One region of the Erwinia billingiae Eb661 genome, then DNA from elsewhere that is predicted to be linked to it. Evidence: predicted binding sites of a transcription regulator. Region 1 holds the regulator's gene; each other region holds the start of a gene.

What was found. The regulator Fur, encoded in region 1, represses iron uptake genes when iron is present. The targets are predictions, from matches to a motif close to ATAATAATGAGAACNACTATCAA.
Region 2: a site for Fur is predicted at 4,036-4,058, ahead of fes (enterochelin esterase). Genes of this name have one in related genera too.
Region 3: a site for Fur is predicted at 2,744-2,766, ahead of feoA (ferrous iron transporter A). Genes of this name have one in related genera too.
Region 4: a site for Fur is predicted at 2,201-2,223, ahead of fhuF (siderophore-iron reductase FhuF). Genes of this name have one in related genera too.

Annotation. Positions count from the first base shown of each region.
Region 1 covers NC_014306.1:1,446,653-1,453,967, forward strand. Annotated here, with positions in the region: gene chiP (chitoporin ChiP) at 1-1,189, shown strand, start outside; gene EBC_RS08090 (beta-N-acetylhexosaminidase) at 1,247-3,901, shown strand; gene fur (ferric iron uptake transcriptional regulator) at 3,962-4,405, opposite strand; gene fldA (flavodoxin FldA) at 4,767-5,297, opposite strand; gene ybfE (LexA regulated protein) at 5,448-5,729, opposite strand; gene ybfF (esterase) at 5,877-6,641, opposite strand; gene seqA (replication initiation negative regulator SeqA) at 6,892-7,315, shown strand, end outside.
Region 2 covers NC_014306.1:4,482,888-4,490,202, reverse strand. Annotated here, with positions in the region: gene rpmA (50S ribosomal protein L27) at 1-145, shown strand, start outside; gene cgtA (Obg family GTPase CgtA) at 475-1,662, shown strand; gene fepB (Fe2+-enterobactin ABC transporter substrate-binding protein) at 1,810-2,778, shown strand; gene fes (enterochelin esterase) at 2,743-3,981, opposite strand; gene EBC_RS21785 (TonB-dependent siderophore receptor) at 4,138-6,351, shown strand; gene pmrB (two-component system sensor histidine kinase PmrB) at 6,386-7,315, opposite strand, start outside.
Region 3 covers NC_014306.1:4,660,731-4,668,045, forward strand. Annotated here, with positions in the region: gene greB (transcription elongation factor GreB) at 1-225, shown strand, start outside; gene EBC_RS22720 (Tex family protein) at 322-2,658, shown strand; gene feoA (ferrous iron transporter A) at 2,812-3,036, shown strand; gene feoB (Fe(2+) transporter permease subunit FeoB) at 3,050-5,353, shown strand; gene EBC_RS22735 (sugar phosphorylase) at 5,465-7,153, shown strand; gene EBC_RS22740 (YdgH/BhsA/McbA family protein) at 7,252-7,315, opposite strand, start outside.
Region 4 covers NC_014306.1:667,578-674,892, forward strand. Annotated here, with positions in the region: gene EBC_RS04425 (MFS transporter) at 1-789, shown strand, start outside; gene EBC_RS04430 (YbaK/EbsC family protein) at 839-1,306, opposite strand; gene fhuF (siderophore-iron reductase FhuF) at 1,379-2,167, opposite strand; gene EBC_RS04440 (GGDEF domain-containing protein) at 2,654-3,754, opposite strand; gene EBC_RS04445 (DUF1435 domain-containing protein) at 4,016-4,300, shown strand; tRNA gene EBC_RS04450 (tRNA-Leu) at 4,451-4,537, opposite strand; tRNA gene EBC_RS04455 (tRNA-Leu) at 4,576-4,662, opposite strand; tRNA gene EBC_RS04460 (tRNA-Leu) at 4,696-4,782, opposite strand; gene rsmC (16S rRNA (guanine(1207)-N(2))-methyltransferase RsmC) at 4,969-6,003, opposite strand; gene EBC_RS04470 (DNA polymerase III subunit psi) at 6,183-6,602, shown strand; gene rimI (ribosomal protein S18-alanine N-acetyltransferase) at 6,565-7,005, shown strand; gene yjjG (pyrimidine 5'-nucleotidase) at 7,020-7,315, shown strand, end outside.

The DNA.
Region 1 (7,315 bases):
CCATTCTACTTTTAACAGTAATCTGGATTTTTCATCGGGTTATGTTGCCGACATTATTGGACTGGATTTAGCGGTATTTGGCGCGCTGGAAATGTCAGATAAAGGCCCGGCAGCGCCAAATGAAATTGGCTTCAGCGATGCCAATACGCGCTGGGATGAAAAATGGAGCGGGGATAAAAATGGCGCCAGCCTTTATAAGGCGGCATTAAAACTAAAGCTTAACGATTACTGGCTGCGGGCCGGTTATTTGCAGCCGCAGGGACAGACGCTGCTGGCGCCAAACTGGAGTTTTTTACCGGGCACCTATCGCGGAGCCGAGCTTGGCACCCAGGTTGATTTTGCTGATGCAGGGGCACTATCACTTTCCTATATGTGGAGCGATGAGTATAAGGCACCCTGGTACCGCAACACCTATCACTTCCGCAAGGCGGATGGCAAAACGGGCATCCCGTATCTGCATTCGATAGGGGCAAAATACGACTTCAAAAATGACCTGTTGTTGGAAGGCGCTTTCGGTCAGGCGGCCGGTTATATGGACCAGTACTTCACCAAACTCTCTTACACCTTTGCGCTGGCTGAAAATCCGCTTACCACCAGCTGGCAATTCTATGGTGCCCGGGACAAAGAGCGCGGTGGCGCAGCCAACAGTAATGATGTCTATGACGGCCTGGCCTGGCTGCAGGCGCTGACCTTCGGTTATCGCGCGGGGCCTTTCGATCTGCGTCTTGAAGGCACCTGGGTCAAGGCCGAGGGAAATCAGGGTTTCTTCCTGCAACGCATGACGCCGGGTTATGCCACCTCAAACGGTCGGCTGGATGTCTGGTGGGATTCCCGTTCCGACTTTAACGCCAACGGCGAGAAAGCCCTGTTTGCCGGCGTGTTGTATGAGCTGAAAGGCTGGGGCCTGCCGGGCCTTTCGGTCGGCACCTCCTATGCTTACGGCTGGGATGCCAAACCCAACAGCAAACCGATCTATAACCAAAATACCCGTCTGAAAGAATCTGCCTGGAATCTGGACCTGCTTTACAAAGTGCAGGAGGGCAGGGCGAAAGACACCTTATTCAAGCTGCACTTCACCCGATTCAATAACCATTCCACCCTTCCCAGCTGGGGCGGCGGCTACGGCAATATCTTCCAGGATGAGAAGGATCTGAAGTTTATCGTCACTGCACCCTTCACAATTTTATGACGTGTGTCTTGCAACGAAATGAAGAAAAACGACTTACCTACGGACAAGGATTAAAGGATGAAAAAGTTCAGAGCCAGTCTGATATCGGTTGCGCTGATATCTGCGTTAGCCAGTGGTGGAGCAGCCGCCAACCAGCAGTTAGTCGATCAAATCAGCCAGTTTGGCGTGAAGTACAAAGTGACGGACAATCTTGCCGCCCAGCATGGCGTGGATTGCGCCGGACTGGGCGCTGACTGGGCCTCCTGTAACCGCGCAACCATTAGCTTCACCAATCCGGGCCCCGCCATCGACAGCAAAGACTGGGCAATTTATATGTCTAACGTGCATGAAACGCTGAAGGTCGAAAGCGATCAGTTTCGCATGGTGCATATTGTCGGGGATTTAACCCGCCTGGAGCCGACAGACAAATTCAAAGGCATTGCGGCGGGCGAAACCATCGAGATCCCGATCGTGAATGAATACTGGCAGCTGTTTATTACCGATGTGATGCCGCGTTGGTATGCGACCTCTGGCGATGCCACGCCGAAAATCCTCGTCAGCACGGATACCGAGATACTGACCGATTTTGTGGAGCCTTTTGGCGCTCAGTGGAAGCGCATCGCAGATGATAAGAACCTGTTGATGGATGCCCAGGGCCGCTTTACTAAAAACAGCGATGTCGCCCCGATGGCCGCGTCCACTTTACGTGGGCAAATCCTTCCCACCCCGTTGAAGGTTTCGGTGTTCTCTGATGACGCGGATCTCTCTGCTGGGGTGACGCTGGAACTGGCAAGCCTGTCGGCAGAGAAAGCCGAAGCCATACAGCAGCGTTTTGCGCTGATGGGAATCAAAGCGCAGCCCAATGGATACCCGATTACCACTCGGGTGAGCAAAAAAGCGTTCGATAAAAAGCTGGCCGTTCCGGGGGGATACACGCTGAATATTGGCAAGGACAAGGCTGAAGTGGTGGGTTATGACCAGAGCGGCGTGTTCTATGGTTTACAGTCGATCCTGTCGCTGATCCCGGCCGATGGCAGCCTGAACGTGGCGACGTTAAAGGCCAGCGATGCGCCGCGTTTCCAATACCGTGCGGTGTTCCTTGATGTGGCGCGCAACTTCCACAGCAAAGAGGTGGTACTGCGCTTGCTGGACCAGATGGCGGCGTGGAAACTCAACGTTTTCCATTTCCATCTGACCGACGATGAAGGCTGGCGTATTGAAATTCCAGGCCTGCCGGAGTTAACGGAGATTGGCAGCAAGCGTTGTCACGATCCTGAAGAGAAGCGCTGTTTGCTGCCACAGTTAGGATCGGGACCAAACAGTGATAACAGTGGCAGCGGTCATTTCAGCCGTCAGCAGTATATCGATATTGTGAAGTATGCTGATGCGCGCGGTATTCAGGTCATCCCGGAAATCGATATGCCGGCCCACGCCCGGGCAGCGGTAATCTCGATGGAAGCGCGTTACGATCGCTTGTTCAATGCCGGTAAGGAAAAAGAAGCCAATGAATTCCGCCTGCTCGATCCCAGCGACAATTCCAACACCACCTCCGTGCAGCTTTACGATCGCACCAGCTATCTCAATCCGTGCCTGAGCTCCTCGTTACGCTTTACCGACAAGGTGATAGGTGAAATCCAGGCGATGCATAAAGCTGCCGGACAGCCGCTGAAGACCTGGCATTTCGGCGGAGATGAAGCCAAAAACATTCGCTTAGGATCCGGCTATTCGGATAAGAACACACCCGTTGAAGGCACCGGTTTACTGGACTTAAGCCAGCAAGATAAGCCGTGGGCAAAATCCCAGGTCTGCCAGACGATGATTGAAGAAGGAAAGATTGAAGACCTGGATCATCTGCCGAGCGACTTTGCCCTTAACGTCAGCAAGCAGGTTAAGGCACACGGTATCGGCAAAATGCAGGCCTGGCAGGATGGTATTAAAGACGCTAAAAATGCCAAAGCCTTCGCAACGGACAGGGTTGCGGTCAACTTCTGGGATACGCTGTTTTGGGGCGGTTTTGATTCTGCCAATGACTGGGCAGGCAAAGGTTATGAAGTGATCGTCTCCAATCCGGATTACCTGTATCTCGATTTTCCTGCCGAGGTGAATCCGCTGGAGCGGGGATACTACTGGGGAACGCGCTTTACCGATGAACGGAAAATTTTCCACTTCGCGCCGGATAACTTGCCACAAAACGCCGAGACTTCCGTCGATCGCGACGGCAAACCTTTCACGGCTAAATCTGACAAGCCCTGGCCTGGCGCTCACGGCATCTCCGCTCAACTGTGGAGTGAAACCACCCGTACCGACGCGCAGGTGGAGTACAAGCTTTTCCCGCGCATTTTGTCCGTGGCGGAACGTGCCTGGCACCGCGCAGCCTGGGAGCAGGATTATAAAGCCGGCAAAGAGTATACCGGCGGCAAAACCCGCCTGGTAGACCAGCAGGCTCAGCTGAAGGACTGGCAGCGGTTTGCCAACCTTCTGGGGCAACGTGAATTGGCAAAACTGGATAAAGCCGGCATTGCCTATCGCTTGCCGGTGCCCGGTGGGGTGGTGCAGGACGGTAAGCTGGTGGTCAATACCGAGCTACCGGGCTTAACCGTTGAGTACAGCCTGGACGAGGGGACAACCTGGCAGCAGTGGCAGGCGGATCAACCGCCGGCGGTGGCCGGTAAGGTATTGCTGCGTACGCGCAGTCCTGATGGTCTGCGCGTCAGCCGGACGGAAGCGCTGTAACGGGGCGACAGGCAAAAAAAAACCGGTGAAGGATCACCGGTTTTTTGCTGTTAGTGTAGATTACTTGTCGTGCAGCGTCTCATCTTCACGGCAGTCACCGGTTGAGCAGTGACCGTAAAGGTACAGGCTGTGGTTACTGAGTTTGATGCCGTGGCGCGTGGCGATATCACGCTGGCGAGCTTCGATGTTTTCATCACGGAACTCGATCACCTTGCCACAATCCAGGCAAATCAGATGATCGTGGTGATGCTGCTGAGTCAGTTCGAAAACGGATTTACCACCTTCGAAATTATGACGGGTAACGATCCCGGCATCATCAAATTGGTTAAGAACGCGGTAAACCGTCGCCAGACCAATCTCTTCGCCCATGTCAATCAGACGCTTGTACAAGTCTTCCGCACTGACGTGATGGCCCTCAGGTTCCTGAAGTACTTCCAGAATTTTAAGTCGTGGAAGCGTGACTTTCAGGCCGGCCTTCTTTAATGCGGTGTTATTGTCAGTCATGCGGATATTGTCCTGTTACTTTGCTAGTCACTTTGTGGCTGAAAAGCCCTGAACATCGGTCGTCGCGAAAAGCCAAACGTCTCATTATAGAACTGATATTTCGAAATGAACACCACTGGCGATGCATCTCAATCAAGGGAGGTAAGGAGAAGAGTCGTTACGTCCGTGAGAGCAAGCGGTTGGGCTGACATTTCGCTCTGCCTCATCATAGTCGCTATTAGAGCGAAAGGCGCTGAGAAAGCGGGTGACCGATGGCGATATTTTACAGATTTGCAGATGAAAGTTACAAAAATGTGTCTATTACTTCTATAGGAAAAACCACTGGCCTGATGTGAGATACCTCCCAATCAGGCCGGTCTGATTACGCTTCCAGGATTTCTTTCAGCTGGAGCTCGTCATAAATCTGTTTGACCCACTGCTCGGTGCGCTCACTGGTGAGTTCTGGCTGACGATCTTCGTCAATAGCCAGACCGAGGAAGTGCTTATCATCCGCCAGCCCTTTCGAGGCTTCAAAATGGTAGCCTTCAGTTGGCCAGTGACCGACGATCACCGCGCCTTTAGGCTCGATAATGTCGCGGATGGTGCCCATCGCGTCACAGAAGTACTCAGCGTAATCTTCCTGATCGCCACAACCGAACAGCGCAACGAGCTTGCCGTTGAAATCAATTTCTTCCAACGTCGGGAAGAAATCATCCCAGTCGCACTGCGCTTCGCCGTAGTACCAGGTTGGGATACCGAGCAGCAGAATATCAAAGGCTTCAAGGTCTTCTTTGCTGCTTTTAGCGATATCATGAACTTCAGCCACCTCTTTACCGAGCTGCTTCTGGATCACTTTTGCAATGTTTTCTGTATTGCCCGTATCGCTGCCAAAGAAAATGCCTACGATTGCCATGACTTACTAACCTCTTGAAACGTGTTGATAGGGTAAAGGCTGCTTATTACAGATACCGGCAATGATAGCAGACAGCTACAGGGGGATAAATGAGTAATCCGCCTGCTTTTGTCGCTTTGTGCTTCACCGGGGGGTGCTGAAAGCGCCTGTTCAGCGGTCCTGATCGGCCAACTGCGCCATGACCATTTCTTCAATCAGCTCGCTGCGGCTCATATTACGCTGCTCGGCAAGCTGGTTCAGAGCATCAACCGCGTCACTGTTCATTTTCAGTTCAACGCGCTTCAGCCCGCGCACTTTATCGCGCTTAAGCTGGTTGCGTTTGTTGATACGCAGCTGCTCATCACGCGTCAGCGGATTGGTTTTTGGTCGTCCCGGGCGACGGTCATCTGCGAACAGATCGATCGTGGTGCGGTCCGTGTTTTCTTTTGCCATAGAATCGTGATACTGAAAGGCTGGAGTTCTGATGGTTCAGGCCTGATGTCGGCTGAAATTCGTGCAGCGACAAATTTTTAGCGCGCCATCATACCCCAGCGAAAGTCATGACGACAATGATTTAGCCATCTCAGGATATAATTGTTTTTACAGCGCAAAAAAACGGCGTATTGCGCGCAAAACAGCATCAGGTTTCTCGGCATGGACCCAGTGACCGGCACCGTTGACCACATGCGCACGGGCTTTGGGGAACTGCGCCAGCAGGGCGTCACGATATTCATCGGCCAGGTAGGGCGAACGTTCGCCGCGAATAAACAGCGCGGGATGTTCCCAGGCCGGAACCGGCTGCCAGCCAATAATCCGATCGTAGCACTGCCACAGCACCGGCACGTTAAACCGCCATTCCCCTTGCTGGAAGGATTTCAGCAGAAACTGAATCACGCCTTCTTCTTCTATCGTTTCACGCATCAGCGCTGCGGCATCGCTTCGTTGCGTAATGCCCGCTGCGGTGACCGCCTTCAGCGCCGCAAAAATCGTATCGTGATGGCGGGTCGGATAAGCGACCGGTGCCATATCGATAACCACCAGCTGCTCGATTCGTTCTGGCGCCAGCGCGGTTAACGCCATCGCCACTTTTCCGCCCATCGAATGTCCGATGACCGCGACCCGGTCAATCCCTTCGGCATCCAGCGTTTCCAGTACATCGCGGGCCATCGCCTGATAATCCATCTGGTCATCGCGAGGCGATAAACCGTGGTTTCTCAGGTCGATCTGCACCAGCTGGCGATCGTCCTTTAACCCTCGCGCCAACACGGACAAATTATCAAGGCTGCCAAAAAGGCCGTGGATTAACACCACGGGAACCTCAGGGCGGGCGGATTGTTCAGATAGCAAGCGGGTATTCAATTTCATAACAAAGTTCTTACTGTTGAAACGAGGGGTTAGGGTATCATAGATTCACTTTTTCCTGCCGTGACGGCCAGAAAGCGCCCGCCAATCTTTTTGCGGCATATTCTGACTTTTACTGGTATCAGGGGCTGGCGCTACACCCCGGCAGGATTTAACTTTATAATCCTCGTGTTAGAGCTGGAACGATCCTGTGCGGCTTGTTCAGGCAGCGTACAGACCGGCTCTTATCAGCAATAAATTGTACTGGATCAAGATGAAAACTATTGAAGTCGACGAAGAGCTCTACCGTTATATCGCCAGTCACACTCAGCATATTGGTGAAAGCGCCTCTGACATTTTGCGTCGTATGCTTAAATTTACGGCCGGGCAAAAAGCGCCTGCTACCGCAGCGGTAACGGCATCTACTGCCGTGAGCGTCGCCAAAGACGCGGCGCCAGTGAAGGTGGAATCCCGCCCTCAGGACCGCGTTCGCGCGGTGCGTGAGCTGCTGCTGTCTGACGAATATGCTGAGCAGAAGAAAGCGGTTAACCGTTTTATGCTCATCTTGTCGACTTTATATAATCAGGATCCCAAAGCTTTTGCCGCCGCGACCGAGTCACTGCTTGGCCGCACGCGCGTTTACTTTGCAGGCAATCAGCAGACCCTGGTACAGAATGGCACCCATACCAAGCCGCAAC
Region 2 (7,315 bases), 2.1 Mb from region 1:
TCGTCAGCGTGGAACCAAATTCCATGCGGGCACCAACGTAGGCTGCGGCCGTGACCACACTCTGTTTGCAACTGCAAACGGCAAGGTCCAGTTCGAAGTGAAAGGCCCGAACAACCGTAAATACATCAGCATCGTTGCTGAGTAAGGTTTTCGTGCCTGAAAGCGGTACCTGATACCGCTTTCAGCAGCGAATCTAAAAGCCCCGCTATGATTGCGGGGCTTTTTACATTCTGCGTTCTGCCCCGGCGTAATTACGTCTGAGGGTTCACAGCAAAGGTCACTTTTGCTGTACACTTTATATTCAGCTGCACGATGTCTTGAGGCGGATCCCCTTTCTGGAATCGACGTGAAGACAGCTTTTGCGGCGCCAGAAACCCAGTTTCCGTCACCAGGCACACCAGCTTGCTACGGCGGATCACTCCCGGACACGCGTCACCTTGCCAGCGTCGGGCGAATGATTTACGGAGAAGTAACATGAAGTTTGTTGATGAAGCGACGATACTCGTCGCTGCGGGCGATGGCGGCAATGGCTGCGTCAGCTTCCGTCGTGAGAAATATATCCCAAGAGGCGGTCCGGACGGCGGCGACGGTGGTGACGGCGGCGATGTCTACATGCAGGCCGATGAAAACCTCAATACCCTGATTGACTACCGTTTCGAAAAATCTTTCCGTTCAGAGCGTGGCCAGAATGGTCAGAGCCGTGATTGTACCGGCAAACGTGGTCAGGACATTATTATTAAAGTGCCGGTCGGCACCCGTATCATCGATCAGGGCACTGGCGAGACGCTGGGCGACATGATGACGCATGGTCAGATCCAGATGGTCGCGAAAGGCGGCTGGCATGGTCTGGGCAACTCCCGCTTCAAATCTTCCGTAAACCGTTCTCCTCGTCAGAAAACGATGGGGACCAAGGGTGAAGTGCGTGATATCCAGCTGGAACTGATGCTGCTGGCTGACGTGGGTATGCTTGGCTTGCCGAATGCCGGTAAATCAACCTTTATCCGTGCGGTGTCCGCCGCGAAACCAAAAGTGGCTGACTATCCGTTTACCACGCTGGTACCAAGCCTCGGCGTGGTTCGTATGGACACTGAACAGAGCTTTGTGATCGCCGATATCCCGGGTCTGATCGAAGGGGCATCTGATGGCGCGGGTCTGGGTATTCGCTTCCTGAAGCACCTTGAGCGCTGCCGTGTGCTGTTACACACCATCGATCTGGCGCCAATTGACGAATCCGATCCGATTGAGAATGCCCGCATCATCCTCGGTGAGTTGGAAAAATACAGCGAGAAGCTGTTCAACAAACCGCGCTGGTTAGTGTTCAACAAAGTTGACCTGCTGGACCAGGAAGAAGCGGAATCTCGTGCTAAAGCGATTGCTGATGCGCTGGGCTGGACAGATAAATACTATCTGATCTCTGCTGCCAACCGTACTGGCGTAACGCCATTGTGCTGGGATGTGATGTCCTTTATCAACGCCAATCCAAAAGAAGCGGAAGAAGCACAGAAGCAGCCTGAGAAAGTCGAGTTCATGTGGGATGACTATCATCGCCAGCAACTCGAAGAAGCTGAAGCAGAATCTGCTGTTGAAGTGGAAGACGACGACTGGGATGACGACTGGGATGAAGAGGACGACGAAGGCGTCGAAATCATCTACAAGCGTTAATCCAACAAAAGGACACCCCGGTGTCCTTTTTTTATGTCTGCAGCTCGGGCAATTAAGTCTTTTAAATGGTAAAGATAATTATTATCATCTTTGCCATCCTTCGATTTGCCATGTTTTGACATCGGCGCTTTGCCAACGAGCCTGATAATGACCTCTGCCTTCCTCACGCGTTACCCGCTACTGTTCAGCCTGCTTTTGATCCCCTTTCTCGCCCAGGCTGATGCCCGTCCTGACTGGCCGCGCCATCTTTCAACCTCAAAGGGGGAAGTTGTGCTTAAGCAGCCGCCGCGACGTATTGTTTCAACCAGCGTGACGCTTACTGGCTCATTACTGGCGATTGAAGCCCCGGTTATTGCCAGCGGGGTAACTCAGCCTGGAAAACGGCTTGCCGATGATCGGGGGTTCTTTCGTCAATGGGGCGATATTGCCAGCGCCCGCGGGGTAAAACCGTTACCCACAGGGGAAGCCAGTCTGGAAGCCATCGCCGCGCAGGAGCCAGATTTGATCGTGGTCAGCGCAACGGGAAAAGACTCAGCTGTCACGCTGTATGACCGACTTTCGCTGATTGCACCCACGCTGGTGATTAATTACGACCAGCAGAGCTGGCAGCAAACAGAGCGACAACTTGCAAAAGCCACCGGAAAGGAGACCGAAGCGGAGGCTTCTATTCAGTCATTTGCCAGACGAGTCGCTGCCGTCAAAGCGGCAATAGTATTGCCACCGCAGCCCGTCTCTGCACTGGTGTTCAATCCACAAAGTCAGGCCGCTAATCTCTGGACCCGCGACTCTGCGCAGGGGCAATTGCTGGAATCATTGGGGTTTACCCTGGCCACGGTGCCCGCTGAACTGGCTCAGGCGCAACGGAGGTTGCAACGCAAAGACATTATCCCACTCAGTGGCGAGAGCCTGGTGACGGGGATCAATGGGCAATCTGTATTGATGTTCGCCGCCGATCAATCTGGCAAATTGGCACTGCTGTCTGCGCCTTTACTGGCGGCGTCGCCTGCCGTTCAGCATCAGCAGGTCTATACGCTGGGGAATGACAGCTTCCGCCTTGACTACTACAGTGCAAACCATCTTTTAACGCGACTTAGGGATCTCTTCGCTGCTCACTGAGTCGGACCATAACCACTTAAGTCCGTCCGTGATCCCTCCGCGCCAGCAGAGGGCATCATGACCGCCGTCAATCTCCCGAAAGCGGACATCAAGGCCAGCATCGACCAGCAGGGGATATAACTGCCGGTTCGAATCAAGAATGATTTTCTCATGCCAGCCTGCATCCAGTGCAATGCGTTGCCCGGGCATTCCGGCAATTCCCTTTACAACCTGTTGTATCAACAACCCTGTCGCTTGCTCAGGTTGGTGATCCCGGCGTGGCCACCAAAAAGATCCTGACTGACTAAGCGCACAGCCAAAGCGTTCAGGCCAGTTCAGCACCGCATACACCGCCGCGAGGCCACCAAAACTCTGTCCAACAACAACGGTATTTTTTGCTTGCCCGGAAAACGCGATTTTCCGCCGCAGTTCGGGTAACAATTCCTGTTGAATGGCCTGCCAGAAGAGCGGATTACAGGGGAGCTCTGCGGCTCTCAGCGAGTTATCCACCGAATCGATAAATATGTATACCGCTTCAGGCAGGTCTCCGCTGCGTGTCAGCGTTGCCAATGGCGCTGCAACAGGTTGACTCATTAGCCAAAATTTCCCGTCAAGCAGGATCACCAGTGGACGATGAAGGGGATTTTCTTCGCCGGTGGCCAGTATCGCCACGTCTCGGGTATTACCCAGTAACACGCTCTCCCAGCTCAAGTTCAGGGTTTCAAGCCGATTATCCTCAGTCTGCCACTCGGGTTGCGCTGGTGCTGCAGGCATATGCAGCGGAGACACCCAATGACCACGTCCGCTTTGCCAGCCCGCCAGCGGATTATAACGATCGGGTTGTGCCAGTGGGAATTTCCGCTGCCACCACTGTCTCAGGGAAAGCATCGAAAGCGGTTCTGCGGGCAACTCATCTGCGGTGTCAGGCATCAAAGAGTAGCTGCCACGCCAGCCCTGGCTCAGGGACAGAGTGGTCTGCCAGACGTCGGTTCCAGCAATGCGCTTAAGAGAGTGGGGCAGCCCACCACGATGATGGTCGGTTATGCCGATAATGTTCAGCCAGACGTTGCGGATCGCCGAGTGGAACTCATCCCCGTCAGGATCGCGCCAGAGGAAAGTCACTAAGGCGTTTTTTCCCTTTTCCCTGGCGATAAATGGGGTGCCTTGTTGAGCGACAGATTGCCACCAGGCCTCTGTTCCGATTACAGATGTTAAAGCCGTCATAGATTATCAAACCACTGAGTGAACTTTCTGACAAAAATAGAAATGATTGTAATAATCGTATTGATAATTATTTTCATTTGCAATAGTGTGTTGCCGCACTTTTGCCAATTTGGCCCGGGTAATTTTGAAGGGCATATTTGTAGGGAAACAGGCTTCATGACCAGATTTTCACGCTTATCACTGACGATTCTCGCAGGACTGGGAGGCGTCGCGCTGGCTCAGGCAGACACCGTTGATGCCAATGGTGGCACGCTGATGGTGACGGCCGCGCAGCAGACGCTTCAGGCCCCAGGCGTTTCGACCATTACGGCCGATGAAATCAAAAAACGTCCTCCCGCCAGAGATCTCTCTGAAATCATTCGGACCATGCCAGGCGTCAACCTGACCGGCAACTCAACCAGCGGACAGCGCGGTAACAACCGTCAGATTGATATTCGTGGCATGGGTCCAGAAAACACGCTTATCCTGATTGACGGTCTGCCCGTTTCCAGCCGCAACTCGGTACGGTTAGGCTGGCGTGGCGAGCGTGATACGCGTGGAGACACCAACTGGGTTCCACCTGAAATGGTCGACCATATTGAGGTGATTCGCGGGCCTGCCGCAGCGCGCTATGGTAACGGCGCCGCAGGTGGCGTGGTGAATATTATCACTAAGCAGGCCAGTAATGAGTGGCATGGTGCCTGGAATAGCTATCTGAATATGCCGGAGCATCGCTCTGAAGGATCGACCAAACGCACCAACTTCTCACTCAGTGGGCCGCTCTCTGATGCCGTCAGCTTTATGCTGTATGGCAACCTCAGTAAAACGCAGGCTGATGCGCAGTTTATCAATGAAGGGCATCAGTCACTGAGAACCGGCACGTATGCTGATACGGTGCCGGCAGGGCGGGAAGGGGTGGAAAATAAAGATATCCACGGCAAATTGCGTTGGGAGTTTGCGCCACGCCAGGTACTGGAATTCAGTGCAGGCTACAGTCGGCAAGGAAATCTGTACGCCGGAGACACGCAAAATACTAATACCAGCGCACTGGTGCAGGACAACTATGGCAATGAGACTAACCGTCTCTACCGTCAGGACTTCGCCACCACGTGGACAGGCGTGTGGGATAACGGCATCAGCACCCGCAGTTATGCGCAGTATGAAAACACGCGTAACAGCCGGATGAACGAAGGGCTGGCAGGCGGTACGGAAGGGATTTTCTCCGACAGCGGCTTCTCCACCATCCAGCTGGATGACGTATTGTTGCACAGTGAAATCAGCGTTCCTTTTGAGCTGTTGGTCAATCAGACCGCAACGTTTGGCGTCGAATGGAATCAGCAACGCATGAAAGACGGGGCTTCCAATACTCAGGCGCTGTCCGGCGGTAACATTGAAGGGATCGGAAGCAGCAACCGCAGCCCTTACTCCTCTGCAGAAATATTCTCGTTGTTTGCTGAAGACAATATCGAGCTCACTGACAGTACCACGCTGGTGCCCGGTTTGAGATTTGATCACCACAGTATTGTCGGTGATAACTGGAGTCCTTCGTTGAACCTCTCACAGGCGCTGGACGATGACTTCACCCTGAAGCTGGGCATTGCCCGAGCCTACAAAGCACCGAGCCTTTACCAGACCAATCCAAATTACGTCCTGTACAGCCGTGGGCAAGGCTGTGCAGACAGTGCCGGCGCCTGCTATCTGATGGGAAATGACGACCTCAAAGCAGAAACCAGCATTAACAAGGAAGTGGGGATCGAGTATAAGCATGAAGGCTATCAGGCCGGGATCACCTGGTTCCGCAATGATTATCGCAATAAAATTGAAGCCGGCTATCAGCCAAGTGGCACCTCAACTTCAGGCGGTACTGATATCTACCAGTGGGAGAATGTGCCCAAAGCGGTAGTGGAAGGGCTGGAGGGAACGGTTAACCTGCCGCTGACTGAATCAGTAAGCTGGAACAACAATCTGACGTATATGCTGCAAAGCAAAAACAAAACGACAGGCGACCGCTTATCAATCATCCCGGAATATACCCTTAACTCGACGCTGGCCTGGCAGGCCACAGACGCGCTTTCCCTGCAAAGCACCCTGACCTGGTACGGTCGACAGACGCCGAAAAAATATAACTACAAGGGAGAGTCAGTCAGCGGGACGGAGCAATCGACGGTCAGTCCCTACTCCATCGTTGGCTTGAGCGGCACCTACGATGTGAACAAATACGTGAGCGTCACTCTTGGCGTGGATAACGTGCTGGATAAACGTCATTTCAGGGAAGGGAATGCACAAACAACCGGTAATGCCACGACCAATGCGTATATGTATGGCGCAGGGGCGAACACCTATAACGAATCGGGCCGGACCTGGTATATGGGCCTGAACACGCATTTCTGAGGATGGTGGCGGTGGGGACGGACCCCCACCACGTCTAGTTCAGATTTTGCGGCAACCAGCAGGTGGCATTGAGCCCACTTCGATCCTCTCGGTTGGTTAATCGCAACTCACCGTGATGGATCTGCGCGATGCGCAGCACAATATTCAGTCCCAACCCACTGCCGCCATAACGTTGATCCATCCTGCGAAACGCTTTTGTCAGGTCGGCTGCCGCTTCAGGATCAATACCTGGCCCTTCATCTCTGACAGTGAAACGGCTGCCGCCGTTTTCACTTTCTGCCAACAGGCTGATATGGCTGCCTTCCGGGCTGTATCTCGAGGCATTCTCCAGCAAATTGCGCACCATCAATCGCAACAGAACGGCATCGCCTTCAGCTTCAAGCGACAGGTCACCTGAGACCTCCAGCGTCTGCTGACGCAGCAATAGCATCTCAACCATTTCCTGCTGCAATGGCTGGAAGACACTTTCCCAGCTGACCACCTGATAATGGCCACCGGCCAGAGCCTGACCTGCACGGGACAGCATCAGCAGTTGCTCAATGACATGCATGAGCTGGTCGATGCGTTTCACTAACATCGGACCCTGGGTAACACCCTGTTGCTCCAGCAGTTCAAGGTGAAGCCGTAATCCGGCAAGCGGTGTACGCAGCTCATGTGCGGCATCAGCGGTGAAAAGCCGCTCTTGCTGCAAGGTATGATCGAGCCTGCCCAGTAACTGATTCAGGGCGCGGGTCACTGCAGCAATTTCATCCATGTCAGAGAAAGTAGGCAGCGGCGTGAGATTATCGGCAGAACGTTCAGACAAGCTGTTCTGCAATGACTTCAACGGGCGAATGATCCAGCTGATCGCCCAGAAAGAGAGTAGCAGCGTGAAGCAGACCATCACCACGGAAGGCAGTAACAGTGAGGCTATCGCTTCGCGGATTTCATTTTCGACTCGCTCATTGCGGGCGTGAGCAGAGAG
Region 3 (7,315 bases), 1.9 Mb from region 1:
TTCTTTGGTGCCTGGGTCGAGATTGAAAACGACGCGGGCGACGTGAAGCGTTTTCGCATCGCCGGCTACGACGAGATTTTTGGCCGCAATGACTACATCTCAATCGATTCACCGATGGCCCGCGCGCTGCTGAAGAAAGAGGTCGGCGATTTGGCGGTGGTGCCTACGCCGGTTGGCGATGCGCACTGGTATGTGGTGGCGATCGACTACGTTAAACAATCCTAATCACGCGGATGTGGGCGCTGAGTGTCGCCCGGCGACTGGCAATTTCCGCCTGCAATCCGTATAACTGTCCGCTGTCTATAAGCCATAAAGTAACCGATGATGAAAGATTCGCTGAGCCGCATTATTGCAAGTGAGCTGCAGGCGCGAGCAGAACAGGTTGATGCCGCTGTCCGTCTGTTGGATGAAGGGAATACCGTGCCGTTTATCGCACGTTATCGTAAGGAAGTGACCGGCGGGCTGGATGATACCCAGCTGCGTATGCTGGAAACCCGCCTGAGCTACCTCAGGGAGCTGGAAGAGCGACGCCAGTCGATTCTGAAATCCATCGGCGACCAGGGCAAGTTAACCGATGAGCTGAGCACCGCCATCAGCAACACCCTGAGCAAAACCGAACTCGAAGACCTTTACCTGCCTTATAAGCAAAAGCGCCGCACGCGCGGAATGATTGCGCTTGAAGCCGGTCTGGAACCGCTGGCCGACACTCTGTGGCAAGATCCTTCACACGACCCTGAGCAGCTGGCCGCGACCTTTGTCGATGCCGATAAAGGCGTTGCGGACACCAAAGCCGCCCTTGATGGCGCGCGCTATATCCTGATGGAACGCTTCGCTGAAGACGCCTCGTTGCTGGCCAAAGTGCGTGACTACCTGTGGAAACATGCCCACCTGGTGTCGCGCGTCGTCGACGGCAAACAGGAGGAAGGCGCGAAGTTCCGCGACTACTTCGATCACCACGAAGCGCTGGCCACCGCACCATCCCACCGTGCGCTGGCGATGTTCCGCGGCCGCAATGAAGGCATCCTGCAGCTGTCACTGAATCCCGATCCGCAGTTCGATGAGCCGCCACGTGAAAGCCACGGCGAGCAGATCATTATCGATCACCTGCAGCTGCGCCTGAACAACGCACCGGCTGATGGCTGGCGTAAAGCGGTGGTCAGCTGGACCTGGCGCATCAAGGTGCTGCTGCACCTCGAAACCGAGCTGATGGGCACCGTGCGCGAACGCGCCGAAGATGAAGCGATCAACGTCTTTGCCCGTAACCTGCACGATTTGCTGATGGCGGCACCGGCAGGCATGCGCGCCACCATGGGCCTCGATCCGGGTCTGCGTACCGGCGTGAAGGTGGCGATCGTTGATGCCACCGGCAAGCTGGTCGCGACCGATACCATTTATCCGCATACCGGCCAGACGGCAAAAGCCGCGGCGGCCGTGGCGGCGCTGTGCACAAAACACAACGTTGAGCTGGTTGCCATCGGCAACGGCACCGCGTCCCGTGAAACCGAGCGCTTCTACCTGGATATTCAACAGCAGTATCCGCAGGTCAAGGCGCAGAAAGTGATCGTCAGTGAAGCCGGCGCATCGGTCTATTCCGCCTCTGAACTGGCCGCGCTGGAATTCCCTGACCTCGACGTGTCCATCCGTGGTGCGGTGTCGATTGCCCGCCGCTTGCAGGATCCGCTGTCTGAGCTGGTGAAAATCGACCCGAAATCCATCGGGGTTGGCCAGTATCAGCACGACGTCAGCCAGAGCCAGTTGGCGAAGAAGCTGGATGCGGTGGTCGAAGACTGCGTGAACGGCGTTGGCGTTGATTTGAACACCGCTTCCGTGCCACTGCTGACCCGCGTGGCGGGCCTGAGCAAGATGATGGCGCAGAACATTGTCAGCTGGCGCGACGAGAACGGCCGTTTCCAGGATCGTCAGCAGCTGCTGAAAGTCAGCCGTCTGGGACCGAAAGCCTTTGAGCAGTGCGCGGGCTTCCTGCGCATTAACCAGGGCGATAACCCGCTGGATGCCTCAACGGTTCACCCGGAAGCCTACCCGGTGGTGCAGCGCATTCTGGCCGCCACTCAGCAGGCGTTGAATGACGTGATGGGCAACCCTACCGAGCTGCGCAACCTGCGTGCCGTCGACTTTACCGATGAGAAGTTCGGTGTGCCGACCGTCACCGATATCATCAAAGAACTGGAAAAACCGGGCCGCGATCCGCGTCCTGAGTTTAAAACGGCCCAGTTCGCAGAAGGTATCGAGACCATGAACGATCTGCTGCCCGGCATGGTGCTGGAAGGCGCGGTCACGAACGTCACCGGCTTTGGCGCCTTCGTCGATATCGGCGTGCATCAGGATGGTCTGGTGCATATCTCTTCGCTGTCAGATAAGTTCATCGATGACCCACACAAGGTGGTCAAGGCGGGTGATATCGTTAAGGTGAAGGTGATGGAAGTCGATTTGCAGCGTAAGCGCGTTGCGCTGACTATGCGTCTTGATGAGCAGCCAGGCGAAGGCAACGCTCGCCGTGGCGGCGGCGGCAATGCCGGCCGTGACAACGCGAAACCCGCTCAGGGCAAACCGCGTCCACGGCAGGCGGCTCAGCCCGCAGTCAGCAACAACAGCGCGATGGGTGATGCGCTGGCCGCGGCGTTCGGCAAGAAACGCTAAGCAACACGCGCGGATCTGCCGGTCCGCGCGTCATTTCACCTGTGTTTAGTTTCGCTCCCCTCAAGCTTGTTCTGCATCAATAAGAGCGTGAATCGTTCTCATTATAATTGCCACCGTTGAATATCACGGCGCCTCCCGCCGCCAGGTGGAACTATGCAGATCGTCCCGCAGCAGTACTATAAAATCGTCAGCTTCTCTCCCTCCGTCAGCGCCGCGTTCCGACAGAAACTGCTGGCGCTTGGGCTGTTGCCCGGCGCCCATTTTCAGGTCAAGCGCATTGCCCCGCTGGGCGATCCGGTGCAGATCGAAGTTCGCCGCGTCAGCCTGATGCTGCGGAAAAAAGACCTGGCTTTCCTGCAACTGGAGCCTCAGCGCTGAGGGGACGATGAAGATGAAAACCTGCACCATTGGCCTGATTGGCAACCCGAATTCGGGTAAAACCACCCTGTTTAATCAGTTAACCGGCGCGCGGCAGCGAGTAGGCAACTGGGCTGGGGTGACGGTCGAGCGCAAACAGGGGCAGTTCGCGACGCAACGCTATGCTGTGCAACTGGTCGATCTGCCCGGCACCTATTCCCTCACCACCCTTTCTGCCGACAGCTCACTCGACGAGCAGATTGCCTGTCACTACATGTTAAGCGGCGAAGCCGATCTGGTGATCAACGTGGTCGACGCCAGCAATCTGGCCCGTAACCTATGGCTGACTCAGCAGCTGCAGGCATTGGGCGTGCCCTGCATCATCGCTCTGAATATGCTGGATATCGCCGCCAGCCAGCAGATTGATATCGATATTCCTTCCCTTGAAAAGCAGCTCGGCTGCCCGGTTATTCCGCTTGTTTCCACTCGCGCGCAGGGCATTGAACAGCTTAAGCAGGCAATTGATGACCATTCACGGCGTGCCGGGCAGTTTGCGGTCAGCTATCCCGCCGGGATCCTCGCGCAGGTGGCCACGCTGAGTGACGCGATGCACGGCGAGCGATCGCCGGTACAACGCCGATGGCTGGCGTTACAGCTGCTTGAGGGCGATATCTACAGCCGCTCCCAGGCCAGCGACGCCGCAGCCTTGCTGCAAACGTTCCCTGACCTGGCGGAAGCGCCGCTGAAGATTGCGGCAGCCCGCTATCAGGCCATTGATGCGGTGTGTGACGCGGTGACCGTGCCGCATCGGGCAACCGCGCACCGGCTTTCAACCCGGCTCGACAGCCTGGTTCTCAACCGCTGGCTCGGCCTGCCGATTTTCTTTGGCGTGATGTACCTGATGTTCTTCTTTGCCATCAACCTTGGCGGCGCGCTGCAACCGCTGTTTGAGATCGGATCGGCGGCGATATTTATTCACGGCACGCAGTGGCTTGGGGCCATGGCGCACTTCCCGCTGCCGCTCACGTTGTTCCTGGCACAGGGCATTGGCGGCGGTATCAATACCGTGATGCCGCTGGTGCCGCAAATCGGCCTGATGTATCTGTTCCTCTCGCTGATGGAAGACTCCGGCTATATGGCGCGCGCGGCGTTTGTGATGGATCGTCTGATGCAGGCGCTGGGTCTGCCCGGCAAATCCTTCGTGCCATTGATTGTCGGTTTTGGCTGCAATGTGCCGTCGGTGATGGGCGCCCGCACGCTGGATGCGCCGCGCGAGCGCCTGATGACCGTGCTGATGGCACCGTTTATGTCCTGCGGTGCCAGGCTGGCGATCTTCGCCGTATTTGCTGCCGCCTTCTTCGGCAAAAGCGGCTCGCTGGTGGTGTTCAGTCTTTATCTGTTGGGCATTGTCGCTGCCATTGTGACCGGGCTGCTGTTGAAAAAAACCTTACTGCGTGGGGAAGCGTCGCCGTTTGTGATGGAGCTGCCGACCTGGCACGTGCCCCATCTGAAAAGTCTGCTGCTGCAAACCTGGCAGCGGCTGCAAAGTTTTGTGCTGCGGGCCGGCAAAGTCATCGTGGTGGTTAGCGTGCTGATTGGTGCGCTGAACAGTTTCTCGTTCAGTGGTCAGCCGGTGGACAGCATCAACGATTCGGCGCTGGCTACTGTCAGCCGCACCCTGACGCCACTGCTGTCGCCGATGGGTGTGCAGCCGGATAACTGGCAGGCCACGGTCGGCCTGGTAACCGGCGCGATGGCGAAAGAAGTGGTGGTCGGGACGCTGAACACGCTGTACACCGCTGAAGCCCTGCACGAGCAGCCGTTTGACGCTGCCAGCTTCAGCCTGACCAGTGAGCTGAAAGACGCGCTGACAGAAACCTGGGACGGGGTTAAAGAGACCTTCAGCCTGAGCGTGCTGCTGAATCCGGTTGAAGCCAGTAAGGGCGACGGCGAAATGGCGACCGGCGCGATGGGGGTGATGCACAGCAAATTCGGCAGTGCCGCCGCCGCTTACAGCTATCTGATCTTCGTGCTGCTTTACGTGCCCTGTGTGTCCGTGATGGGTGCCATTGCGCGGGAAAGCAGTCGCCGCTGGATGTTTTTCTCGATTGGCTGGGGGCTGAATCTGGCTTACTCGCTGGCAACCGCGTTTTATCAGTTGGCCACCTTTAGCGATCATCCTCAATCCAGCAGCCTGATTTTACTGGCCGTTGCCGCTTTCAATCTGCTGCTGTGGCTGCGGCTGAAAACCCTGACCTTACCGCCGGAACGTCTGTCATTGAGCGTCGTCAGCCACTCACCGTGTGCGGGCTGTACCAAAAGTGGGCGCTGCCACTGATTTCCCTGACGAGACGCTGAGCGTCTGGCCGTTGAAGTTGCGATTCTGCTTCAACGGTCTACAGTGAAAACTATCGTGCTGTGGATAAATGCGGCGGCTCACTGCATCTCAATGGATAACATTACTCCCTTACTCGACAAAATTTACGACGGCACCTTTCCCCTCGTCTGCAGGGAAAAGTTGGCGGATGCTATTCTGCGCACCCGCAACGAACTGAATCATCAGCGTAAAGCGCATTGGGATGAAAAAGACGTGGTGCTGATCACCTACGCCGATCAGTTCCGCGAGGCCGATACGCCCACGCTGCGCACCCTCTCACGCTTCTATCAGCAACATTTGCAGTCCAGCTTTACGTTGGTTCACCTGCTGCCCTTTTTCCCTTATTCATCGGATGATGGCTTTTCGGTGATTGATTACCATCAGGTCAACGGGATTTGCGGGGACTGGTCAGATATCGCCGAACTGCACGGCCAGACGCGATTGATGTTTGATTTTGTCTGCAACCATATGTCCGCCCACAGCGGATGGTTCAGGCATTTTCTGGCGCAGGATCCGGGCTGGGATGATTTCTTTATCAGCATGCCACCGTCCACCGATTTGAGTGCGGTCACGCGTCCAAGAACCTCGCCCTTACTGACGCCGTTTCAGATGGCGGACGGTCAAACCCGCTTTATCTGGACCACCTTCAGCGCCGACCAGATCGATCTCAATTTTGCCAATCCTGAAGTGCTGCTGAGCATGGTCAACGTGCTGTTGGATTATCTGGCAAAAGGGGCCGATTATGTCCGGCTGGATGCCGTTGGCTATATGTGGAAAACGCCCGGAACCTCCTGCATCCATCTGGAAAAGACCCACCTGCTGGTCAAACTGTTTCGCGCCATCGCCAATGCCGTGGCGCCAGGCACGGTGATCATCACCGAAACCAACGTGCCGCACAAAGACAACATCAGCTATTTGGGCAACGGCCAGGATGAAGCGCAGATGGTGTATCAGTTTTCACTGCCGCCGCTGGTGCTACACGCCATTCACAACGGATCGGCACGCGCACTGAAACAGTGGGCAGCCTCACTTGATGGCTCTGGCGGCACGACGACCTGGTTTAATTTCCTCGCGTCCCACGATGGCATCGGCCTGAATCCGCTCCGGGGCATTTTGCCGGAAACCGAAATCGTCTCGCTGGTCAGGGATTTGGCGATGGAAGGGGCGTTGGTTTCGTATAAAAACAATCCGGATGGCAGCACCAGCCCTTACGAAATCAACGTCACGTATATGGATGCCCTGAACAAAAAAGACGATGACGACAGCACCCGGCTGCAACGATTTATGTTGGCCCACGCCCTGTTGCTGGCGTTTCCTGGCGTGCCTGCGCTCTATATCCAGAGCATACTGGGCTCGCGCAACGATATGGATGGGGTGAAAGCCGCCGGACATAACCGGGCGATTAACCGGCAGAAGTACAGCCTCAGCCAGATTGAAGCGGAATTAAGCGATACCCATTCGCTGCGATATCGGGTTTATCACGCACTCGCCAGCCTGGTGCAACTCAGAACCCGGCAAACCGCCTTTCATCCGGATAATCCCATGCAGGTACTGGAAGGTGATAACGCGCTGTTCGTTATGTATCGCTGGTCCGAGAAAGATCATCAGACGTTGCTGTGCATATATAACCTCAGCAACCGGGAGATCGCATATACGCTGCCGGACGCCCGACGCTATCGCGATATTATTACCGACAGGATTTTCGACGGTGAGAAACCACTGACGTTAACGCCGCTCTCTTATATGTGGCTGAAGAGCTGATGGGAATGCGGAAATAACAACAGGCAGGGAAACCCTGCCTGTTGAGAGAAATTCAGACCCCTGTTAAACCGTGCTACAGCGGCCTTTAACACCTGAAATTACTTATACACGTCGGCAGCAGCACTGAATTTACCGTGCTCACGTCCGGCGATCACCAGATAG
Region 4 (7,315 bases), 780 kb from region 1:
CTGCTGGCGTCGATTATCTTCGGCCTGTTCTATGCCTCCGTCGGCTGGCGCGGCATGTTCCTGATCGGCGCGTTGCCGGTGCTGCTGCTGCCGTTTATCTATTTCAAAGTCCCTGAATCGCCGGTATGGCTGGCGGCACGGGAACGTAAAGAGAGCACCGCGCTGATGCCGGTGCTGCGCAGCCACTGGAAGCTGTGCGTCTATCTGGTACTGCTGATGGCCTGCTTTAACTTCTTCAGCCATGGCACGCAGGATCTCTATCCCACCTTCCTGAAGGTACAGCACGGCTTCGATCCGCATACCGTCAGCATCATCGCTATCTGCTACAACATCGCCGCGATGCTCGGTGGCGTGTTCTTTGGCACGCTGTCAGAGAAAATTGGCCGTAAGAAAGCGATGATGATTGCCGCCTGCCTCGCGCTGCCGGTGATCCCGCTGTGGGCATTCTCAACCGGTTCGGTGATGATCGGGCTGGGCGCGTTCCTGATGCAGTTTATGGTCCAGGGCGCATGGGGCGTGGTGCCAACCTACCTGACCGAGCTGGTGCCGGCCAATACCCGCGCGGTGCTGCCAGGCTTCGTTTATCAGCTGGGTAACCTGATTGCCTCAGTCAATGCCACGCTGCAATCATCGATAGCGGAAGCGCATGGCAACAACTATGGCCTGGCGATGGCGATTGTCGCCGGCACCGTGGCGGTGTTGATCTGTGTGTTGGTGGCTTTCGGCAGGGAAACGCGCGGGGTGGAGATATCGTCCTCACCCGGCAAGGTGAGCGAGCAGTCCCGCTAGGGGAGTAAGCGAAAAGGGCGGTTCTCAGAGCCGCCCTTTTTTGTTGCCGTCAGGCAGGGATCTCGCAGACGTCGACCCATTTGGCGTCGGTCAGTTGCGCCAGCATCTCGGGCGAAATACGCACGGCGCTGTTAATCGATCCGGCTGCAGGCAGCACTTCTTCATAACGCTTCAGCGAGATATCGCACAGGATCTGTAAAGGGGTTTCCAGTCCGAACGGGCAGACGCCGCCGACCGGATGACCGGTCCAGTTCACCACTTCATCAGTGCTGAGCATGCGCGCTTTGGCACCCAACGTCGCTTTCAGCTTACGGTTATCCAGGCGGGCATCGCCGCGAGTCACAATTAATACCACCCGATCTTTCACCTTCAGCGACAGGGTTTTGGCAATCTGGCCAGGCTCCACATGGTGTGCCCGTGCCGCCAGAGCGACCGTTGCCGTGCTCTCGGCCAACTCGATAATGCCAATATCAGGGGCGCGCTCGGCAAAGAACTGCCGTACAGACTCCAGGCTCATGCTTTTCTCCCACATAACGAAGCGCATAAAGTTGCCACAGAGCAGACTGACTGTAAACGGGAAGGCGTTAATTTAGCTTAGCGTGCAGTTTCCGCAGCGCTCAACTTCCGGCAGGCGATAGCGCTGGCAGCAGGTACGTCGCTGCATTTCACCGTCACGCGGGAGCATGGTGCGATAGAAAGGGTTGTCGGAACCGTCCAGCAGGGTTTTGCTGAAGAAGAAGGCGTGTTCGAGTTCGGCGTGCAGGGATTTGCCCAGCAGAGGGGCCAGTTCACCGAGGAACCAGTGCACGGCGAAGCCGGTGTTGCTCCAGATAAGCTTGCCGTTGATATCACCGTGCTGCTCAATGGCGCGCACCGCCGGGATCAGATGCTGTTGGATCAGGCGATCCATACGACGTTGTGGGCTAAGGAAACGGGCTTCTTCATCTTCGCGCACGTCAAACCAGAAGGTTGCCGGGCGGCCGGTTTCATGGAACTCAACGTGGCAATGCTCGGGTGAGCAGTCCAGCGGGCGGTTTTCAATCAGCAGTGCCATCATCATCGGCGGCAGCACCAGGCCGAAATACCACTGCGCCCAGAGCGACTGCAGCGGCTTGTTTTCGCGTTCCATCTCGCCCTGCTCACGGTAGATATAGTCACCGTACTGCGCGTTAAGGCGGGCGAAATTCTCCGGTGTCGACCAGCGGTCCAGCGTCATGCTGCTGGCGGGCGCTTCTTCCCCCAGCTTCACGCTATCCAGGAAATAAGCACGGTGTTCACTGAACAAGGCGCGCAGCGAAGACGCCAGCGAACGATTGCTCTGCAAAAAGATCAGCGGATGTGAACCATACTCAACTGCCTGACGGACGATGGTGGCCATGGGATTTCCAGCGTAAACCGAATACAAAAACAAATGATAATCGTTCTTGATTCTATCTGAGGCCATACGCACAAACAAGCAGCAAATTGTGCGCCGGGTCTGGAAGGCAATTGATAAGCAACCTGGCTGAATTTTGATCGCATTGGCCATAATAACAGCAGGGATTACGCTGTAGATTAACAGGCAGGCGTTATTGACGGCTTTATAGCAGCTTATTCCATAACCGGGACGTTTCCCGGCATTGTAGAGTTAATTCCAATTATAGGGAATAACAATGGCTGGGTTATTTGCTGTTATCACCTCCGCCGAAGAATGCATTATTGCCATTTTTTATTAACAACAATTTTTCATTCATCGGCTTAATGAATAGGGAATAAAAGCGCAGGTCATTATGCCAAATAAACCCGTCAGGCCTGGGATTTGTATTAAGGAGAGCGATAAATTAATTCAACGTATTGGCCCGGGCGTCCGGGCCAGTTAAAAATATCACATTGCATCTGCGGGGTGGTTAAGCGGACTTTTCGTTATGTCTTCAAAGGAGAGGATCGTATTACGTCCACGGCCTTTTGCCAGATAAAGTGCGCGGTCGGCATTGGCCAGCGCCGTATCGAAATCTTCTTCGATTAAGGGCGCAAACCCGGCGCTGATGGTGACGTGGGTAGCGACCCGGTCATTAAACAGATGCGGGATCTCCAGATTCAGCACGTACTGGCGGATGCGCTCCGACAGCTTACGGGCAATCGACTCATTGACGTTGGTCAGCAGCACCAGAAACTCTTCGCCGCCATAGCGGGTCACAATGTCCCTTGAACGCACCGCATCCCGTATCGCCACCGAGACACGCGCCAACGCCTGATCGCCCATCGCATGGCCGTAGTTGTCGTTGTAGGCCTTGAAGTTGTCGATATCCAGCAGCAGTACGAAGTGGCTGCCCGCGTGGTTCTCGAGGATGTTCTCCAGCCGGTTTTTCAGCCCACGGCGATTGTACAGGCCGGTCAACGGATCGAGCATGCTGAGGTCGCTGTAGGTCTCTTTCTCTTCATACAGCTGACGCATCAGGCGCAGGGTAAAGTTGTCCCTGCGGCGCTGCATCAGGTGGTGCAAGGTGAAGCCAATCAGCGGCAGCGCAATGGTAAACAGGATCAGCAGCGTGTTCTGCCCGTGGTCCAGCACCAACACCGCGACGGAAGGCGGAGCCGTATGCAGGCAAAATGCCAGCAGATGGTCGCCCAGCGCGATGGCACTGATAAAAAACACGCTAATCAGACTGATTACTAAAAAGCTGCCGTCGAAATAAAATACCCTTTCGTACTTATCGTAAATTTGCCACGTCCACAGCAAACCGGTAATTACCGCGACCAGATTTAATATCGGAAATTTCCCTGACGGCTTTAAAAGCATCCACGCGATGATCACCGCACAAAATAGTGCGATGGCAACCGTGGGAATTGAAAACTGAACCTGTCCCAGTTTCCCTTTAGTGCTACATAAACAAAATAAAGATGTTGCTGTGTTTAAAAAGAGAAAGAGCATCAGCGACAGCCGATGCTTGCTGTTAAGCAATTCATCATAGCTTTGTAATTTCATTATTTTCTACTCGTGACTGCAATGAATAAACCCGCACCATTAACCTAAATTGGCGGACTACATTCGCGCGTGGAATAGTTTCTTTCTGTTATTATTTGGAATTTCTTAATAGTGAACGCTGCCAATTTACCACTTAACATTCGGAGTGTCATCAGCGCGGGCAAAGTTTCAACAGCGGCTCGGTAAATTATGCTGCAAAGTGATAAATATTCTTATATGCTATTGGTAATCATTATCATTTGAAAGGGTGTGGGTACGACAATGCTGATAGCACTGGTCACCGCATGTGGACTTTGGGGGGTAAGCTGGATGTTCGGAAAAAAACTGGATAGCGCCTGGGGCGTGTTGCTGCCCTGTGCAGTGATGCCGCTTATCGCCCTGATGAAACTGTCATTCAGCGAATGGCGGGTGATCATGGTGATTGCGCTGTTGGCCACCGTGGCGATGCTCTATCACAAACGTCTGCGTCATTACCTGCTGTTACCTTCCTGCCTGGCACTGGCGGGCGGCATGGCGGCCATATCCGTCAATTTCGGCATGCTTTAACAGAACAGGGGACGGTGAGTCGCAAAGGAACAGCGGATCAAACAGATGAAAATCGGATTGCAGCGTGAAAACAGAAAGTGATTCAGAGAAAGGCCGTGCAGAGATAATCGGGGAGATGATGCAGGGAAAAGCAGTGAGCCAGTTTCAACGTGGTGCGAAGAGAGGGACTTGAACCCTCACGTCCGTAAGAACACTAACACCTGAAGCTAGCGCGTCTACCAATTCCGCCACCTTCGCATTCTGTTGAACTTAACTTTTTATTCATATCACCGCATTGGTGCGAAGGGAGGGACTTGAACCCTCACGTCCGTAAGAACACTAACACCTGAAGCTAGCGCGTCTACCAATTCCGCCACCATCGCTCGAATGCTGCGTAATATGAACAACGTGATTTATGGTGCGAAGAGAGGGACTTGAACCCTCACGTCCGTTAGGACACTAACACCTGAAGCTAGCGCGTCTACCAATTCCGCCACCTTCGCATACCATCAACACAGGTAAACTGTATTGCAACCACGGAGGCGCATTCTAGAGATTTTCCAGTCTACGTCAACAGTTATTTAGCCACCTTCCCGATGAACGCTGTAAAAAGCGACGTTATCACGGCCAGGTTGGCGAATCAGGCACTTGCTAAGCAAAAAGCGGCGAAATAATCGCCGCTTTACGGATTAACGCTTGGCTTTCGCCGCGCGCTGCAACACGGCACGGTAAACCTTAAAACGGCCATTTTGTAACAGCACTTCATGGCTGCCAAACGTCTCATCCAGAATCTGCGGATAAGGCAGGAAGGCGTTGGCCACGATGCGCAACTCGCCGCCCATGTTCAGGTGCTTCACCGCACCGCGGATCAGCGTCTGTGCTGCGTCCAGGCTGGTTTGCATGCCATCGTGGAACGGCGGGTTGGAGATAATCATGTCGTAACGCCCGTTGACGTCGGAGTAGACGTTACTGGCAAACACTTCACCTTCCAGATCGTTCGCTGCCAGCGTCGCTTTACTGGCTTCGATTGCCGCTGCATTTACATCAGTCATAAACAGGCGAACTTTCGGCGAGAAGCTGGCGAGCATGGCGGAGAGCACACCGGCGCCACAGCCCATATCCAGCACTTTGCCTTTCATATGGGGTTTCAGCGTGGAGAGCAGCAGGTTGCTGCCGGCATCCAGACCGTCACGGCTGAACACGCCTGGCAGGGTTTTGATGGTCAGAGGGCCGAGCGGATATTCGTCCCAGTACTGCTCAACATCAAAGGTCGGCTGAACATCCAGGCTGCCATGATACAAACCACAGCGACGTGCGCTGTCGATTTTGTTCATTTTTGCCCACGGCTCCAGCATCTGTTCTGCACTGCGAACGCCGCTGCGGTTTTCGCCGACCACGAACAGATCGGTGCCCACCGGCAGCAGCGACAGCAGGTTTTCCAGCTGGAACAGCGCTTCCGGTTTGTTCTTCGGCCAGAAGTAGATCAGCGTGTCGCACTCTGCAACGTCGTCGGCTGTCGCCACCAGTCCGTAGCGCGCGTTGTCTTCCAGCGTGCGGCTCAGGATCTGCCAGTGATGATATTGTTGGGTATGCACCCGACTCAAAACGGTGTCCAGTTGGGCGGGCAGGTCATCCTGCAGATCGCCAGCAAACAGTACGCGGCGTTGAGTAAATTCATCACTGTGGCGCAGTATCACTTCACTGGCCGGGCTAAATGCAGACATCGGTGGCTCCTTACGAATCAGAGCGGCGATTATACCCAAATTAGCCAGAGTTGCAGCACTGCCCGCCGCATTCCGTTGTTTTGTGCTGTCAGCCGGCGTGCGAAGGGTGGCTTTGTTGGCGCAGAACCGATGGGTTTGCTAGCATAGCGACGCAATCGGGCGACCAGACAGGAATAAAGATGTCCTCCAGACGTGACTGGTTATTACAGCAAATGGGCATAACGCAGTATACGCTGCGGCGTCCGCGTGCCTTACAGGGTGAGGTTGCGGTGTCACTGCCGGAACAGACTCGCCTGCTGATTGTGGCGGAAGTGCCGCCTCTGCTCTCAGATCCGCTGATTAGCGATGTGCTCCGCGCGATGCTGATGCGCGAGCAGGAGGTGGTGGTGCTGACCCCGGAACAACTGGCGATGCTGCCAGACGATACCCGTTGTGCGAGCTGGTGTCTGGGTGTAGAACCCGCCGCCATGCCTGACGGTTCACAGATCGCTTCGCCTGTTCTTGCGGAGCTCTATCATAATGCCGGTGCCAAACGCGCGCTGTGGCAGCAGATCTCCCACTATGAATCAGATTTCTTTACTGACCCCGCACGATCTTGAGACCGCTTTTGCCATTGAGCAGCGCAGTCATGCTTTTCCCTGGACAGAAAAAACCTTCTCCAGCAATCAGGGCGAACGTTACCTGAACTATCAGCTGACCGTCGGTGAGCAGATGGCGGGATTTGCCATTACTCAGGTGGTGCTTGATGAAGCCACGCTGTTTAACCTGGCGGTGGATCCGGCTTTTCAGCGCCAGGGCATTGGCCGGGAACTGCTGGAGCATGTGATCGTCGAACTCGAATCACGCGGCATCCAGACGTTATGGCTGGAAGTGCGCGCCTCAAACCGTCCAGCGATTGCGCTCTATGAGCAGCTGGATTTCAACGAAGTGTCGGTGCGCCGTAATTACTACCCAACGGCGGACGGCAAAGAAGATGCCATTATTATGGCGCTGACGTTATAAGGACCGACTGAAAGATGCTTAAAGACTGGGATTGGATCTTATTTGACGCTGACGATACGCTGTTTCACTTCGATGCGTTTGCCGGTTTACAGCGTCTTTTTCAGCAGTATGACGTGGCCTTTTCTACGGCCGATTACGATGATTATCAGGCGATTAACAAGCCGCTGTGGGTTGATTATCAGAATGGCGCCATCAGTGCCTTGCAGCTGCAGCATCAGCGCTTTGAAGGCTGGGCCGCGAAGCTGCAGGTGACGCCGCTGGACCTTAACGAAGGCTTCTTAGCTGCGATGGCCGAGCTGTGCGTGCCGTT